2 regions of the Pseudomonas sp. GW821-FHT07B01 genome follow, and region 1 is predicted to be linked to the other one. Evidence: riboswitches for the same ligand, from Rfam matches in the RefSeq annotation. Region 1 holds a riboswitch; the other holds the start of a gene.

The links. Region 1 has a riboswitch for cobalamin ahead of AC07S6_RS00060 (ABC transporter substrate-binding protein). Riboswitches for the same ligand answer to the same signal wherever they lie in the genome.
Positions count from the first base shown of each region.
Region 2: linked by a shared signal. The riboswitch ahead of cobW (cobalamin biosynthesis protein CobW) and the one ahead of AC07S6_RS00060 (ABC transporter substrate-binding protein) in region 1 are both predicted to bind cobalamin.

Region 1 is NZ_JBWKRA010000001.1:9,135-16,716, reverse strand. Features, by position in the region: gene chrA (chromate efflux transporter) at 1-45, opposite strand, end outside; gene tspO (tryptophan-rich sensory protein TspO) at 210-650, shown strand; gene AC07S6_RS00080 (alpha/beta hydrolase) at 650-1,579, shown strand; gene AC07S6_RS00075 (GNAT family N-acetyltransferase) at 1,569-2,060, shown strand; gene AC07S6_RS00070 (ABC transporter ATP-binding protein) at 2,504-3,268, opposite strand; gene AC07S6_RS00065 (FecCD family ABC transporter permease) at 3,265-4,269, opposite strand; gene AC07S6_RS00060 (ABC transporter substrate-binding protein) at 4,266-5,276, opposite strand; cobalamin riboswitch at 5,392-5,584, opposite strand; gene AC07S6_RS00055 (DNA/RNA non-specific endonuclease) at 5,704-6,633, opposite strand; gene AC07S6_RS00050 (M4 family metallopeptidase) at 6,770-7,582, shown strand, end outside.
Region 2 is NZ_JBWKRA010000020.1:98,421-106,002, forward strand. Features, by position in the region: gene cobM (precorrin-4 C(11)-methyltransferase) at 1-582, opposite strand, end outside; gene AC07S6_RS20655 (cobalamin biosynthesis protein) at 652-1,044, opposite strand; gene AC07S6_RS20660 (CbtA family protein) at 1,041-1,745, opposite strand; gene AC07S6_RS20665 (CbtB domain-containing protein) at 1,757-1,945, opposite strand; cobalamin riboswitch at 2,043-2,255, opposite strand; cobalamin riboswitch at 2,297-2,496, shown strand; gene cobW (cobalamin biosynthesis protein CobW) at 2,590-3,651, shown strand; gene cobN (cobaltochelatase subunit CobN) at 3,654-7,415, shown strand; gene AC07S6_RS20680 (magnesium chelatase ATPase subunit I) at 7,568-7,582, shown strand, end outside.

The DNA.
Region 1 (7,582 bases):
GAACACTGACCAGGGGCGGCTGCGGTGATCGGCAAGCTGGGGCAAGGGGATGTCTCGGGCAACGGTGCTGGATGTTGCCGACCATAACCAATTTTCATGACGCGTAGAAGCGCGGGTATTTTGCCGCCCCCATTGAATTTATCCGCGGTTGTTCGAGTCACTTAAAAGCAGTGTACTGTTTTCCATCCACTGAACCTCAAGGACCGACCATGACCTTTTTCATCTTCCTGCTCGCCTGCGCCGCCGCCGCCAGCACTGGCGTGATCTTCAAACCCGGCGCCTGGTACGAATCCCTGGTCAAGCCCAGCTTCACCCCGCCTAATTGGCTGTTCCCGGTGGCATGGACGATCATCTACCTGCTGTTGGCCTGGGCCGGTTACCGCTTGACCCTGATCCCCGGCAGCGAAATGGTGTTGGCCCTGTGGGCAGCGCAGATTGCGTTGAATACCCTGTGGACGCCGGTGTTCTTTGGTGCCCATCGCTTGTTCGCCGGGATGGTAATTATCGTGCTCTTGTGGCTCACCGTGGCAGCGATGGTGGTGCTGGCCGTGCGTCTGGATTTGATCACCGGCCTGATCCTGTTCCCGTATCTGGCATGGCTGTGCGTGGCCGCGGCGTTGAACTTCTCGATCCTGCGTAATAATCGCTGATGGCCTACCAGCATTGGCCCGCCAGCGAGCCCGAACTGGCCCAGATGCGCCGCTTCAATCGCAAACTGGCGTGGATGCCGCGCTTCAAGGTCCGCAACCGCGTGATGCCGCGTCTGATCCAGGCGCTGCTGCGTGCCAGCCAGACCTTCAAGAAGGCGCCGCTGGCGGAACGCAAAATGCTCGGGGCGATCCCCTTGCGCATCCTGCGGCCCGCTGGCCCGCCAAGAGGCGTGGTGCTGGATATCCACGGCGGTGGCTGGGTGATCGGTAATGCGCAAATGGATGACGACCTTAACCTTGGCATGGTCAACGCGTGCGATGTGGCGGTGGTGTCGGTGGATTATCGGCTGGCGGTGGATACGCCGATCGAAGGGCTGCTGGATGATTGCCTGACGGCTGCGCGCTGGCTTTTGGCGGACTGCCCGGAGTTTGCCGGCCTGCCGGTGTTTTTTGTCGGTGAGTCGGCCGGCGGGCACCTGGCGGCGGCCACTTTGTTGGCGCTCAAGCAATGGCCCGAGTTGCTCCAGCGGGTAAGCGGCGCGGTGTTGTATTACGGCGTCTACGATTTGACCGGCACCCCCAGTGTGCGCACGGCCGGGCCGGACACCTTGTTGCTGGACGGGCCGGGCATGGTTCAGGCGCTGCGCCTGCTGACGCCGGGGATCAGCGACGAGACGCGTCGACAGCCACCGTTGTCGCCCTTGTATGGGGACTTTGAAGGGCTGCCGCCAGCGTTGATGTTCGTGGGCGAACTGGACCCGCTCAAGGATGACACCCTGCTGATTGCCGAGCGATGGGCGAAGGTTGAGGCCCATCTGTTGCCGGAAGCGGCCCACGGGTTTATTCACTTTCCGGTGGCGATGGCCGATCGCGTGTTGGCTTACGCTCGCCAATGGATAACGGCCCGTATCCTTGGCGATGAGCGTTAGTATCGAGGCGGTGCAGGCCGCTGACATTCCCCAGGTGCTGAGCTTCGCTTTGCAGGCGCGTGAGGAACTGTTTCCCACGCTCAGTGCCACCGGTGTTCCCCACGATCTGGCGCAGTTTGAAGCCATCTACCTTGAGGGCGGCGGGCGATTTTTGATTGCCCGTGCCGAAGGCCGGATCGTTGCCTCGGTGGCTTATCGGCCCTACGACGGCCGCTTCCCGCAGTTGAACTTTCAGGGGCGCAAGACGGTGGAAGTGGTGCGCCTGTATGTGCTCCCGGCAGCGCGACGCTCGGGCCTGGCGGGCCGGTTATACCGCTCGCTGCAAGCGCTGGCGCGGGCCGATGGCGTAGAGGTGATGTACCTGCACACCCATCCGTTTCTGCCCGGTGCGATTGAATTCTGGCAGCGGCAGGGGTTCGAGGTGGTGGATGTCGAGGCCGACCCGATATGGCAAACCACCCACATGCACCTGCCTCTGTAGAACCAATGTGGGAGGGGGCTTGCCCCCGATGGCGGCGCCCCCCCCCAAATCACTGACGGATTACGGGCACACCGAGCCTGGGCGAGGTGCCGAGTGGTGGGGCAAGAGCGTTTTGCTTACTTTGCCGCTTTTGCAAAGTGAGCCGCCGTCAGGGCGGCACCCTAAGTGGCCGTTACCGCAGGAATGGATATGTACACGGTCCAACTGTGTTGACTGTCAAGCCGTCTTCGCAGGCAAGCCAGCTCCCACAGTTGGATCGCGGTGCGTCAGTTAGATCAGCGTCGGCTGCCAGGCCTTCGCGGGAGCAAGCTCCCTCGCCACAGGTTTAGCGTCGTACCGAAGTTGTGTAGATACCTATGCTCATCGGGGGCAAGCCCCTCCCACATTTGGACCACAGTTGGCAGTCAGACCGTCACCAGAGCAAGATGCCCCAACCTACGGATTCAGTTGGAGCGCAGGCGCAGGATTTGCGCGCCGTCGAACGGGTCCGTCAGGTAATGCCCCTGCACCCCGAATGTCTCCTGCAAGCGCTGTGGCGTCAGCACCTCCAGCGGCGCGCCCAGCGCCACCAGTTGCCCGCGATCCAGCACGGCCAGGCGATCACAGGTCAACGCCTGGTTCAGATCATGCAGCGCAATCAAGGTGGTCACGGGCAAGCCTTGCACGCCTTTGAGGATCGCCAGTTGATGCTGGATATCCAGGTGATTGGTCGGCTCATCCAGCAATAAAATCTGCGGGCGTTGCGCCAGGGCGCGAGCGATGTGCACGCGCTGGCGTTCGCCACCCGAGAGGCTGCGCCAGGCGCGTTGGCTCAGGTGGGTGGCGTCTACGTCATGTAGGGCCTGGTGCACGATGGCGTCGTCCTCGCGTGACCACGGGCTCAACGCCGACAGCCAAGGCGTGCGGCCCAGGGCCACGGCGTCGAACACGCGGATCGCGTCGTCGGTGTCGGCCTGTTGCTCCACGACCGCCAATTGCTGCGCGATGGTGCGGCGCGACAACTCACCGAGCCGCTTGCCACCCAGGCGAACTTCGCCGCTGGCCGGCACACGCAAGCCGGCCAGCAATTTGAGCAGGGTGGATTTGCCTGAACCATTGGGCCCGACGATACCGAGGGTTTCACCCAACTGCACGTCGAGGTCAATGTCACGCAGCAACTGCGCGTCACGCACTTTGAAGCCCAGGCCGCGGCAACTGAGTACGCTCATCGGGCATTCCTCCGGCCGATCAGGATCAGCGCAAACACCGGCGCGCCCACCAATGCGGTGACCACACCCACCGGAATCACCTGGCCCTTGATCAAGGTGCGCGACAGCACGTCCGCAGCGATCAAAAACAGCGCGCCACCCAAGGCACTGGCCGGCAGCAAACGCGAATGCCCGGTGCCAAGCAACAGGCGCACCGCATGGGGAATCACCAAGCCGACAAACCCGATGGAGCCGACGATGGATACCATCACCGCCGTCACCAGCGCGGCGCAGGCCACCAGCACAAATTGCACGCGGCGCACCGGGATGCCGAGGGAGGCTGCCGAGTCGCTGCCGAAGGTGAACGCATCCAGTGCACGCCGGTGCCACAGGCACACGGCGAGCCCCACGACCGCCACCGGCACCGCCAACCACACCGACGGCCAGCGCACGCCGCTGAGGTTGCCCAGCAGCCAGAACATAATGCCGCGGGCTTGTTCGGAGCTGGCCGACTTGGTGATCAGGAACGCGGTCAGGGCATTGAACAACTGTGAACCGGCGATGCCCGCGAGGATAATCTGCCCGGTGCCGCTGGACGATCCGCTGGCTCGTGCGAGTAGAGTCACCAGCGCAAAGGCCGCCATCGCCCCCACAAACGCGCCCGCCGACAACGACACCAGGCCACCGCCCACGCCGATCAAGGCCACGAGCACCGCGCCGGTTGAAGCGCCGGCGCTGATGCCCAGCAGGTACGGGTCGGCCAGCGGGTTACGCAGCAGCGATTGCAGGATCACCCCGCACGTTGCCAACCCTGCGCCGCAAGCTGCGGCCACCAATGCACGGGTGAGGCGGTAGTTCCACACCACGCCTTCGTCGATGGGGTCCAGTGCATAGCTGGCGCCCCAGAGTTTATTGGCGAGCACCTGCAGCACCACCTGCGGTTCTATGGCGGTTTCACCGATGGCGACGCCAGCGAGCAGGGCGAGCAGCAGCAACGCCAGGGCGAGTAGGGTGCGCATCATTGGCCCAGGTGGTAGCCGTCAATGGCGGCCGCCAGTTGTTCAAGGCCTTCGAAGGTGCGCAGGCTCGCCTGCAAGGCCAGAGCGTCGAGGATGATGATGCGGTTGTTCTTCACCGCGTCCATGTTGCGGGTCACGGGGTCGCTGCGCAGGAAGGCGAGTTTCTTTTCATGGTCGTCGGCCGGGTAGCGACGGCGATCCATGCGTGCGATCACCAGGAAGGTGGGGTTGGCCTTGGCGATGGTTTCCCAGCCGACGGCAGGCCATTCTTCATCGGACTGCACCACGTTACGCAGGCCAAGGGTTTGCAGCATGAATTGCGGCACGCCTTTGTGGCCGGCTACGTAAGGGTCGCTGGCCATTTCGGCGCTGGAGAACCACACCAGTGCGCTGGCTTGCTGCAAGCCCTTGCCCTGGGCCGTGGCGACGGATTTGGCCAGGCGCGCCTTGAGTTCGTCGGTCAGTTGTTGGCCGCGATCCTGCACGTCGAAAATCTGCGCCAGTTGCTGGAGGCTCTGGTAGATCGTCTCGATGCGAAAGGGCTCTAATCGCGTGCCGTCGGCGCCGACCAGGTTGTCCTTGCCTTCGCAATCGGACGGCAACAGGTAGGTGGGGATCTTCAGTTCATGAAACTGTTCACGGGTACCGACCACGCCTTGGGGGCCCACCACCCATTCCAGCTCGGCGGCCACCAGTTGCGGGCGCTTGGCGAGTACGGCTTCGAAGCTGGGCTCGTTGTTGGCCAGGCGCTCGATGTGATCGTCCTGGGCCTTGTACTGCGCCGCCACGTTATTGAACCACAGCGAAGTGCCGACCACCTTGTCGCCCACGCCCAGGGCATACAGCATCTCGGTGGCGGCCTGGCCGATGGTGACGCTGCGGGCGGGGGCGTGCTGGAAGGTCAGGGTGCTGCCGCAGTTTTGCAGGGTCAGCGGGTACTGAGTGGGCGCGGCTTGCGCCAGGGCACACATACCCAAGCCTGCGATCAGGGCGGTAACGCGTGGCAGCATGAGGCGATCTCCTTGTGAACCGTAGGTGCAGCAGGGGAGGTACGGCTCGGAAATACGCCCATGGAGGCTGCTGATGCGCAGGGCCAGGATGTCCTTCCCGGACACCCCGCCGGTTAGTGAGTTAGCTGGGCCGGCAGGTCTCCTGACTGATGCGTCGTCGCCATGCCCCGCCTTCCCGGACGTGGTCCAGTGGCATTCAAGGGCAGGCTCGGCATCTACAGTTGCGGGGGCAGTTTCGGTTCACGTCGCGTGCGGCGTTTCGAATTCCCTGTTAGTCCCATACGGGAACCGGCGGCGGTATGGTAAGCGATCACCCCCTGTAGGAGCGAGCTTGCTCGCGAAGGTCGTCAACGATAACGCTGGGCACCTGATGCCCCGCGGCGCTTTCCTGTTCTTCGCGAGCAAGCTCGCTCCTACAAAAGAAGCGTCAGAGCCGAATATCCTGGGGGCCGCGGATCAACGCTTCGATCCGGGTGCCTGTGGCGCGCTCTTCGTTGCTGAAGCCGTCGTAGTCGGCCAGGTTGGCGAAGCGGATGCCGGTCAGTTGTTCGATCGCAATCACACTGCGCTGGTAGGTTCGAAGCGGGCCGAATACCAGGTCGAGTTGGCCCAGTTCGCGGCTCTGGTCAATCATGTAGGCGCTGGCGGAAGGCTTGCCATCGTCGCTGAGGTAGGCCACTACTTTCCAGAACGCCTTGGGGATTTTCACGCCACGGTACAGTCGGTCGTCATCGGCGAACACTGGCCCGGTAAACACCGTGGCCCGGGCTTTCCAGCGCTGGGTGTTGTCGAGGATGTAGTCTTCGAGCTCCAGCCAGGTCTTCTGGTTGAAGCCGCTCATTTGGGGTGAGCAATTGGTGAAGTGAAAGGTGTCGAAGTTGGCGGTGTTGGCCTCGTCGCCCCAGTTGGGGTCCTGGCGCCGCACCAGGTGGCCGCGGTCCAGGCCATTGCCGGCATAAAGGTCTTCACCTACCTGCGCATCCAGGGGCAGGCGACCATCGTAGGCCCAGGTGTCGTTGCTGCGCGTGATGTCCACATGCTTGGCGCCATCGATATTCACCCCCACGTACAGCGCCAGTCGTCGAGCGCGCGACATTGTGATGGAGAAGTGCGTGTAGTCCAGGCGCTGGGGTTGCACATCGCCCGCCAGTGGCTGGTCAACCGTGGGCCATGGCACCACGAAGTCGCTGAGGAAGTCGTCGGCATAGCCCGCGCGGTTTTTGAGGTCCTTGGCCGCGGTGACGCGCGGCGTCGCGGCTCTGGCTTCCAGCAGGGTGGGGCTGGCCGCGACCAATGGGCGCAGGTCGGCAAGCCTTGGGCGGTGGGAAAGGTCGATGTTGGCTGCGCGGGCGGGCATGGGCATGTTCCTTATGGGCCTGGGATAAACACCACTGAAACACAAAACCATGACAATTTGGCCCAGGTGGCGAACTCAGGACTATCCTGAAAACCGTTACCCGGACGTTCATCACACGCCAAAAAGGAGCCAGCTCATGTGTGTTCGCCAACCGCGCAACCCGATTTTTTGCCTGATCCCGCCGTACATGTTCGACCAGATCGCCCGCCACGGTGACAAAGCCCAACGGGAAGTTGCACTACGCACGCGTGCCAAGGACAGCACGTTTCGCTCGTTGCGCATGGTCGCGGTACCCGCCAAGGGCCCGGCCCGCATGGCACTGGCCGTGGGCGCCGAGAAGCAACGCTCGATCTACAGTGCCGAAAACACCGACAGCCTGCCCGGCAAGCTGATTCGCGGCGAAGGGCAGCCCGCCAGTGGCGATGCCGCGGTGGACGAAGCCTATGACGGCCTGGGCGCAACCTTCGATTTTTTCGACCAGGTCTTCGACCGCAACTCCATCGACGATGCGGGCATGGCGCTGGACGCCACGGTGCACTTCGGCCAGGACTACAACAATGCCTTCTGGAATTCGACCCAGATGGTGTTCGGCGATGGTGACCAGCAGTTGTTCAACCGCTTCACCGTGGCACTCGACGTTATTGGCCATGAGTTGGCCCATGGCGTGACCGAGGATGAGGCCAAGCTGATGTACTTCAACCAGTCCGGTGCGCTGAACGAGTCGTTGTCGGATGTGTTTGGCTCGTTGATCAAGCAGTACGCGCTGAAGCAAACGGCCGAGGACGCCGACTGGTTGATCGGCAAGGGGCTGTTTACCAAAAAGATCAAGGGCACGGCGCTGCGCTCGATGAAGGCGCCAGGCACTGCGTTTGATGACAAGCTGCTGGGCAAAGACCCACAGCCTGGGCACATGGATGATTTTGTGCAAACTTACGAGGACAATGGCGGG
Region 2 (7,582 bases), on a different contig from region 1:
CGGCCAGGTGGCACGGTGTACCACGGCAATCGGGCAGTCTGCGCCATAGTGCGGCAGCAGCTCGGCAACGATTTTCTCCAGATGATTGACCCCCAGATGAATCGCCATCGTGGTGCCATGCCGCGCCAGGCTGTCGAAGTCTTCACCGGGGGGCATGCGGGTTTTATCGGCGTAACGGGTCAGGATCACGCTTTGGGCGATGTCCGGCAGGGTCAGTTCGGTCTCCAGCAGGGCCGCGCACGCGGCGACCGCCGTGACCCCTGGAATGATCTGGAAAGGGATGCCCAGCTCACGCAAATGGCGTATTTGTTCACCAATCGCCCCATACAGGCTGGGATCACCGGAGTGCACCCGCGCCACATCCTGGCCTTGGGCATGGGCCGTCTTGATCAGCTCGATGATTTGTTCCAGGTGCAGCTCGGCGCTGTTGACCACCTGGAGCGCCTGATGACCTTCCAGTACGGCGGCGGGCACCAGCGAGCCGGCGTAGATGATCACCGGGCAACTGCGGATCAGCCGCTGGCCCTTGACGGTGATCAATTCCGGGTCGCCGGGGCCGGCGCCAATAAAGTAGACGGTCATGAAAAATCCTGTTGAGAAACGAGCGAGCATGAACAACGCTCATGATCGAGAGTGGCAATTATCGAGATTTTAACCGGCGCAGGCTAATGCCAGGGTCGCTTGGGTATTTTTCTTTCGCGGGATCAGCAGGCGGGCAGGGCTGTCGGACAGCTGTTCGGCCAGGGCCAGGGCGGCGCTTTCGGCCACGCCGTAACAGCCGGTGTGAGCAAAAGCCAGCGCTGAGCGATAGCTCAGCCGATGCTCATAGCCCGCCAGTTGTTCTGCGTAGAAAAATTGCAAAGGCAAGTTCAGGCACTGGGCCAGGGCCAGCATCCCGGGCTCATCGCGTTTGGGCTCAATGCTTGCCAGCGCCGTAATGTGTGAGCGCTCAATGCTGGCCTCGGCCAGGGCGCTGTCGAGCAACGCCAGCAGGCTGTGAACCTCACAGCCCCGCTGGCAGCCCAAGCCGACAACCAGGATCATGCCGAGTATTGGTCGTCGCGGTTGCGGCGGAACAACCAGGCGCTGATCAGGCCCAGGGCCAGCCAGAAAGCGACGTTGGTCAATTGCGAGGCGATCTTGAACTGCGCTTCGAGCGCCTCCGGGGCCAGCATCGAATGTACCTCAGGTTGCGGCGCGCCGATGACGTGGGGCACGGCAAGAATCGCCAGCCCAAGGCCTTTCAACAGCCAATTGCGACCGAACACGATCAGCGCCAGGCCGGCGGCGGTGGAGGCTGCGGTGCCGATCCACCAGGTCTGGCGCAGTGTCAGGTCCGCGGCCGCAGTGCCCGGCAGTTCCGGTGGCAGGCCCAGGGTGGGGGCCAGTACAAAGGTCGCGTAGCCGGCCAGGCCCCAGAGCAGGCCTTGGGCGGTGCGGGTCGGCGCACGCAGCGTGTAGAGGCCGGCGAGCATCAGTGCAAAGCCTACGGCCACCACCAGGTTGCCTCCAGTGGTGGACAACACACGCTGCCAGCCATCTTCCGGCTCCCAGGCTTGGGCATCGTGGCTGTGGGCAGCAGCGCCAGCGGCGTGCTCGTGCACCATTTCGGCGGCTGGCGGGGCTTTTTCAAAGCTTTCCGCCTGCAGGATCAGCGGTGCCACCCAGAAACTTTGCAGCAGGGTCAGCAGCAAGGCAGCCAAAAGCCCAGTGAACCCTGCGGTTTGCGCAATACGCTTGATCATGTCGGCAGCTCTCAATGGCACGGGAACGCAGCGCTGTGGCGGGTATCGTGGGCGGCGTTGTGCACCGCCTCGATATGCGAGAACCCGGCGAAATACACCAGGCACGCGCCAAGGATCGACGCACCGATGGCGGCGGTCAGGCGTTGGCTGAGGGTGGCGGTGCTAGTAGCGGTGTGCGAAGTGCTGCTGATGATCGACATGGCGCGTCCCTTTCAGGTGTCAGGGTGAAACGAGCGCATGAAAACCCCACGCGCCAGGCACGCAGGGTTCTGAACAGCGCCCGCCCACCGCGGGTTTGTTATCTGAATTTTTCGGGCCGGTCTCCGGGCTTGCGAGGGGCGGCTCTTGAAAGAGTCCTCCTGAAAGCATCGCCTTCCCATGCAAAAGCACAGTGGCCGTGACGCTTCGCTCGCTTACCGTTGCGGGGGCAGCACCGGACTGGTCATAGGTCTATGACGCACCGGTTTCCCGTTTCACCCTGTGAAGGGCACCCGAAACAAGGCGTGTAGGAGAGCATGGGCCGGGACGGTAGTCAAATGCTGCAAGCCACTGTAGCCTTGCATCTTCGAGGTTCTTCGGCCCAGGCCGAAGCTAAGAAGGGAACGCGGTTCAAGCCGCGGCTGCCCCCGCAACTGTGAAGGGTTCAGTTGACTGCCACGCCACTGCCGATAGGGCGGGAAGGCGCAGTCAGCGTTGGTCGCAAGACCTGCACACCCCAAGCCAGGAGACCTGCCTCGCAACCGATTTTCCAATTCAACCGGGCGGGGTGATCCGGTGACGAAATCCGCTGCTGCGCGCCGCCGCAGGGCCTGTCGTCCCGTATGCCCGCCCCAAAGGGCATCCGATGAAAACACTGGCCAAACTTCCCGTCACCATCGTTACCGGCTTCCTTGGCTCGGGCAAAACCACGCTGTTGCGCCATATGCTCGACAACGCCCAGGGCCGTCGCATTGCGGTGATCGTCAACGAGTTCGGCGAGCTGGGCATCGACGGTGAAATCCTCAAGCAGTGTTCTATCGGTTGCACCGAAGAAGAAGCCAATGGCCGCGTCTACGAACTGGCCAACGGTTGCCTGTGCTGCACGGTGCAGGAAGAGTTCTTTCCGGTGATGCGCGAATTGGTCGCCCGTCGCGGTGACCTGGACCATATCCTCATCGAAACCTCGGGCCTGGCCCTGCCCAAGCCGTTGGTGCAAGCCTTCCAGTGGCCGGAAATCCGCAGCGCCTGCACCGTTGACGCGGTGATCACCGTGGTCGACAGCCCGGCCGTGGCCGCCGGTACCTTTGCCGCCTTCCCGGACCAGGTCGACGCCCAGCGCAAACTTGACCCGAACCTGGACCACGAGTCGCCGTTGCATGAGTTGTTCGCCGACCAACTGGCCAGCGCCGACCTGGTGATCCTCAACAAAAGCGACCTTATCAGCGCCGAAGACCTGGCCCGCGTGCGCCTGGAAGTCGCCGAAGAACTGCCGGCCGCGGTGAAGATCATCGAAGCCAGCAGCGGTCGCCTGCCCCTGGACGTGCTGATCGGCCTGGGCGTCGGTTCCGAGGAACATATCGACGGGCGTCACAGCCATCACGACCATCACCACGAAGGTGAAGACGACCACGATCACGATGCCTTCGACTCCATCTCCATCGACTTGCCCCAAGCCGATGAGGCGCTGCTGCTCGACGCCCTGACCCAATTGGTGGTGCAGCACGGCATCCTGCGGGTGAAAGGGTTCGCCGCGATCCCCAACAAACCGATGCGCCTGCTGATCCAGGGCGTGGGCACGCGCTTTGACAAACACTTCGACCGTGCCTGGGGCGCTGACGAAGCACGCACCACGCGCCTGGTGCTGATCGGCCAGGAACTGGACGCCGCTGGCCTCGAAGCGCAATTGCGCGCTGCCCTCAGCGTTTAACCATGCACCTGCTCAGGACCCAACCCGGTGGTTTCGTCGCGGACGACAATATAGCTGACCTTGGCCAGACCCCCGCTGAACTGGTGATCCTGTGCAGCGGCGATTCCAGCCTGGCGCTGCTCGCCGAAGCCGCCCAGCAATTGCCCGAGGATTACCCCAGCCTGCGCCTGGCCAACCCGATGCAGGTGCAGAACCATGCCTCGGTCGACCTGTACGTCGACGAGGTATTGCGCCACGCCAAGGTCATCCTGCTGTCATTGCACGGCGGCATCGGGTATTGGCGCTACGGCATCGAGCGCCTGGTGGAGTTGGCCGAACGCGGCGTCACCCTGATTCTAGTGCCGGGTGACGACCGCCCGGACCCGGAACTCAGCAGCCTGAGCACCGTTGCGGCCGAACACCGCGAGCGCCTGTGGCACTTCCTGCGCCAAGGTGGCCTGGGCAATGCCCTGGATTTTTACCATTGCCTGGCCAGTGCCCACCTGGGCCGCGACTATGTCTGGGCCGAGCCGCAAGCGCTGCCGCGCACGGCGATCTATCACCCGCACAACGCCAATGCCCGCCTCACTGACTGGCAGGCCGATTGGCACGCCGATTGGCCCGTGGCTGCGGTGCTGTTCTACCGCTCCCATTTACAGGCGGCCAATACCGGTTTTATTGATGTGTTCTGCCAGCGCTTACAGGCGGCGGGCCTCAACCCGTTGCCTGTCGCGGTGGCCAGTTTGAAAGAACCCGGCTGCCTCACGGTGGTCGAGGACCTGTTGGATGACGTGCAAGCCGCGGTAATTCTGAACACCACCGGCTTTGCCCAATCGAGCCCGGAAGCGCCGCATTTGCGCCCGTTTCGCCGTAATATCCCGGTGATCCAGGCGATCTGCGCCCAGGACAACCAGCCCGGCTGGCAGGCCAGCGAACAAGGCCTGGGGCCCCGCGACCTGGCGATGCACATTGCCTTGCCGGAGTTGGACGGGCGCATCATCAGCCGGCCGATCAGTTTCAAGGATCTGGCCTGGCGCAGCGAGCGCAGCCAGTCGGACGTGGTGTGCTACCGCGCAGCGCCCGAACGCATGGATTTTGTCGCTGAGCTGGCACGCCGTTGGGTCGAGTTGGCGCGGGTGCCCAATGCCGAGAAACGGATTGCGTTGATCCTCGCCAACTACCCGACCCGCGACGGTCGCATCGGCAACGGCGTAGGCTTGGACACCCCGGCGGCAGCGCTGAATATCCTGCGCGCCTTGCAAGCCGAGGGCTACCCGGTGGCGGAGCGGCTGCCCGGCAGCGGCACCGCGCTGATCCATGAACTGCTCGGCGGCGTCACCAACGATCTCGACAGCCTCGACCTGCGCCCCTGCCATCAAAGCCTGAGCCTTGTGGAATACCAGGCGATGTTTGATCGTTTGCCGGCCTCCAATCGCCAGGCCGTGCTGGAGCGTTGGGGCGCGCCGCAAAACGATCCGATGTGCCGCGATGGCCGCTTGATGGTCGCCGGCCTGCGCCTGGGCCTGACCTTTGTCGGCATCCAGCCGGCCCGGGGTTACCAGGTAGATGCCAGCGCGGTGTACCACGACCCGGACCTGGTGCCGCCCCATGGCTACCTGGCGTTCTATTTCTGGCTACGCCATACCTACGGCGCCCACGGCGTGATCCATGTGGGCAAGCACGGCAACCTGGAGTGGCTGCCCGGCAAAGGCGTGGGCCTGTCGGAGCACTGCTGGCCGGATGCATTGCTGGGGCCGCTGCCGAATATCTACCCGTTTATCGTCAACGACCCGGGTGAGGGCGCCCAGGCCAAGCGGCGCACCCAGGCGGTGATCATCGACCACCTGATGCCACCGCTGACCCGCGCCGAAACCTACGGCCCGCTGCGTGACCTTGAGTTATTGGCCGACGAATATTACGAGGCGCAATTGCTCGACCCGCGCCGTGCGCTGGAGCTGCAAAAAGACATCCTCAAACTGGTGCGCGAAACCCGTATCGACCAGGAGCTTGAACTGGGCAGTGAGGCGGACGCGGCGGTGTGGCTGCCGCGCCTGGATACCTACCTGTGCGACTTGAAGGAATCGCAGATCCGCGATGGCCTGCATATCTTTGGCGAGTCGCCCGAGGGCCGCTTGCGTATCGACACCTTGCTGGCGCTGTTGCGCATTCCCCGTGGCGATGGCCGGGGCCCGCAGTCGAGCCTGCTGCGAGTGTTGGCCAAGGCATTCGACCTGGGGTTTGATCCGCTCGATTGCGCACTGGCCGAGCCCTGGACGGGGCGGCGCCCGTTGGTGTTGCAGAAGATTGACGATCAGCTGTGGCGTACGGCCGGGGATACCCGTGAACGTCTGGAGTTGTACGCGGCGCGCTTGATCGAGCAGGCACTGGAAGGCCCCATCGAACAGTTGGAAGAGCCCGGCTGGCAGGAGGTGAAGGCGGTGATCGAAGGCCTGCGCATCGTCGTCGCGCCACGCCTGGATGCCTGCGGCCCCGCAGAGATGCGTGGCTTGCTCGATGCCTTGAGTGGGCGTTTTGTCCCGGCAGGGCCCAGCGGTGCGCCGAGTCGCGGTCGGCTGGATGTGCTGCCTACGGGGCGTAACTTCTTTACCGTGGACGTACGCAACCTGCCAACCACCACGGCCTGGCGTCTCGGATTCCAGTCGGCCAACCTGATTCTTGAGCGGCACCTGCAGGACCACGGTGACCACCTGCGTCAGCTCGGCCTGTCGGTGTGGGGCACTGCCACCATGCGCACTGGCGGCGACGATATCGCCCAGGCCATGGCGCTGATGGGCGTGCGCCCGGTATGGGCCACCGGCAGCCAGCGGGTGGACGATTTCGAGATCCTGCCGATCAGCTTATTGGACCGTCCGCGCGTGGACGTGACCCTGCGCGTGTCCGGGTTCTTCCGCGATGCGTTTGCCAACCTGATCCGCCTGTTCGATGCGGCGGTGCAAGCGGTGGCGGCCCTGGATGAACCCGACGACATGAACCCGCTGGCCGCCAAAGTGCGCAGTGAACGCCAAGCATTGCTTGAGGCGGGCCTGGATGAAGGTGCCGCGGCCAAGCAGGCCGGCTGGCGCATTTTCGGCGCCAAACCGGGTGCCTATGGCGCGGGCGTGCAGGGCGCGATTGACGGGCGCTTGTGGCAGAGCCGCGAGGACTTGGCCGAGGTCTACCTGAACTGGGGTGGCTACGCTTACGGGGGGGCTGACGAAGGCACTGCGGCTCGCGAGCAATTTGCCCAGCGGTTGAGCCAGGTGCAGGCGGTGTTGCAGAACCAGGACAATCGCGAGCACGACTTGCTCGACTCCAACGACTACTACCAATTCCAGGGCGGCATGCTGGCCGCCGTGGAAACCCTGAGCGGCGAAAAGGCCGCCAGCTACCATGGCGACCACAGCCAGCCGGACGTGCCGAAAATCCGCACCTTGAAGGAAGAGCTCAACCGGGTGATCCGTTCCCGTGCGGCCAACCCCAAGTGGATCGAAGGCGTGAAGCGCCATGGCTATAAAGGCGCGTTTGAAATGGCTGCGACCGTGGACAACCTGTTCGCCTTCGACGCTACCACCGCGCTGATTGACGATCACCAATACGCCTTGCTCGCCGATGCTTACCTGCTGGACCCTGATACCCGTGCCTTTGTGCAACAGCACAACCCAGATGCCCTGCGCGACATGACCGAACGCATGCTCGAAGCCCAGCAACGTGGCTTGTGGCAGGCACCGGGGGCGTACCGCGAAGCCTTGGAAAACCTGTTGCTGGACATAGAAGAAGACAGCTGAGTGCTCGTTCCCGCGCTCCGCTGAGCGTTGATCGTTCCCACGCTCCGCGTGGGAATGCAGCCCGTGACGCTCTGCGTCACAAGAACGGACGCCGAGCGTCCAGCGAAGCGTTCGCACGCGGGAGCGTTGAAGCGCGTTATTAAGAGTTGACTATGACTGATATTACC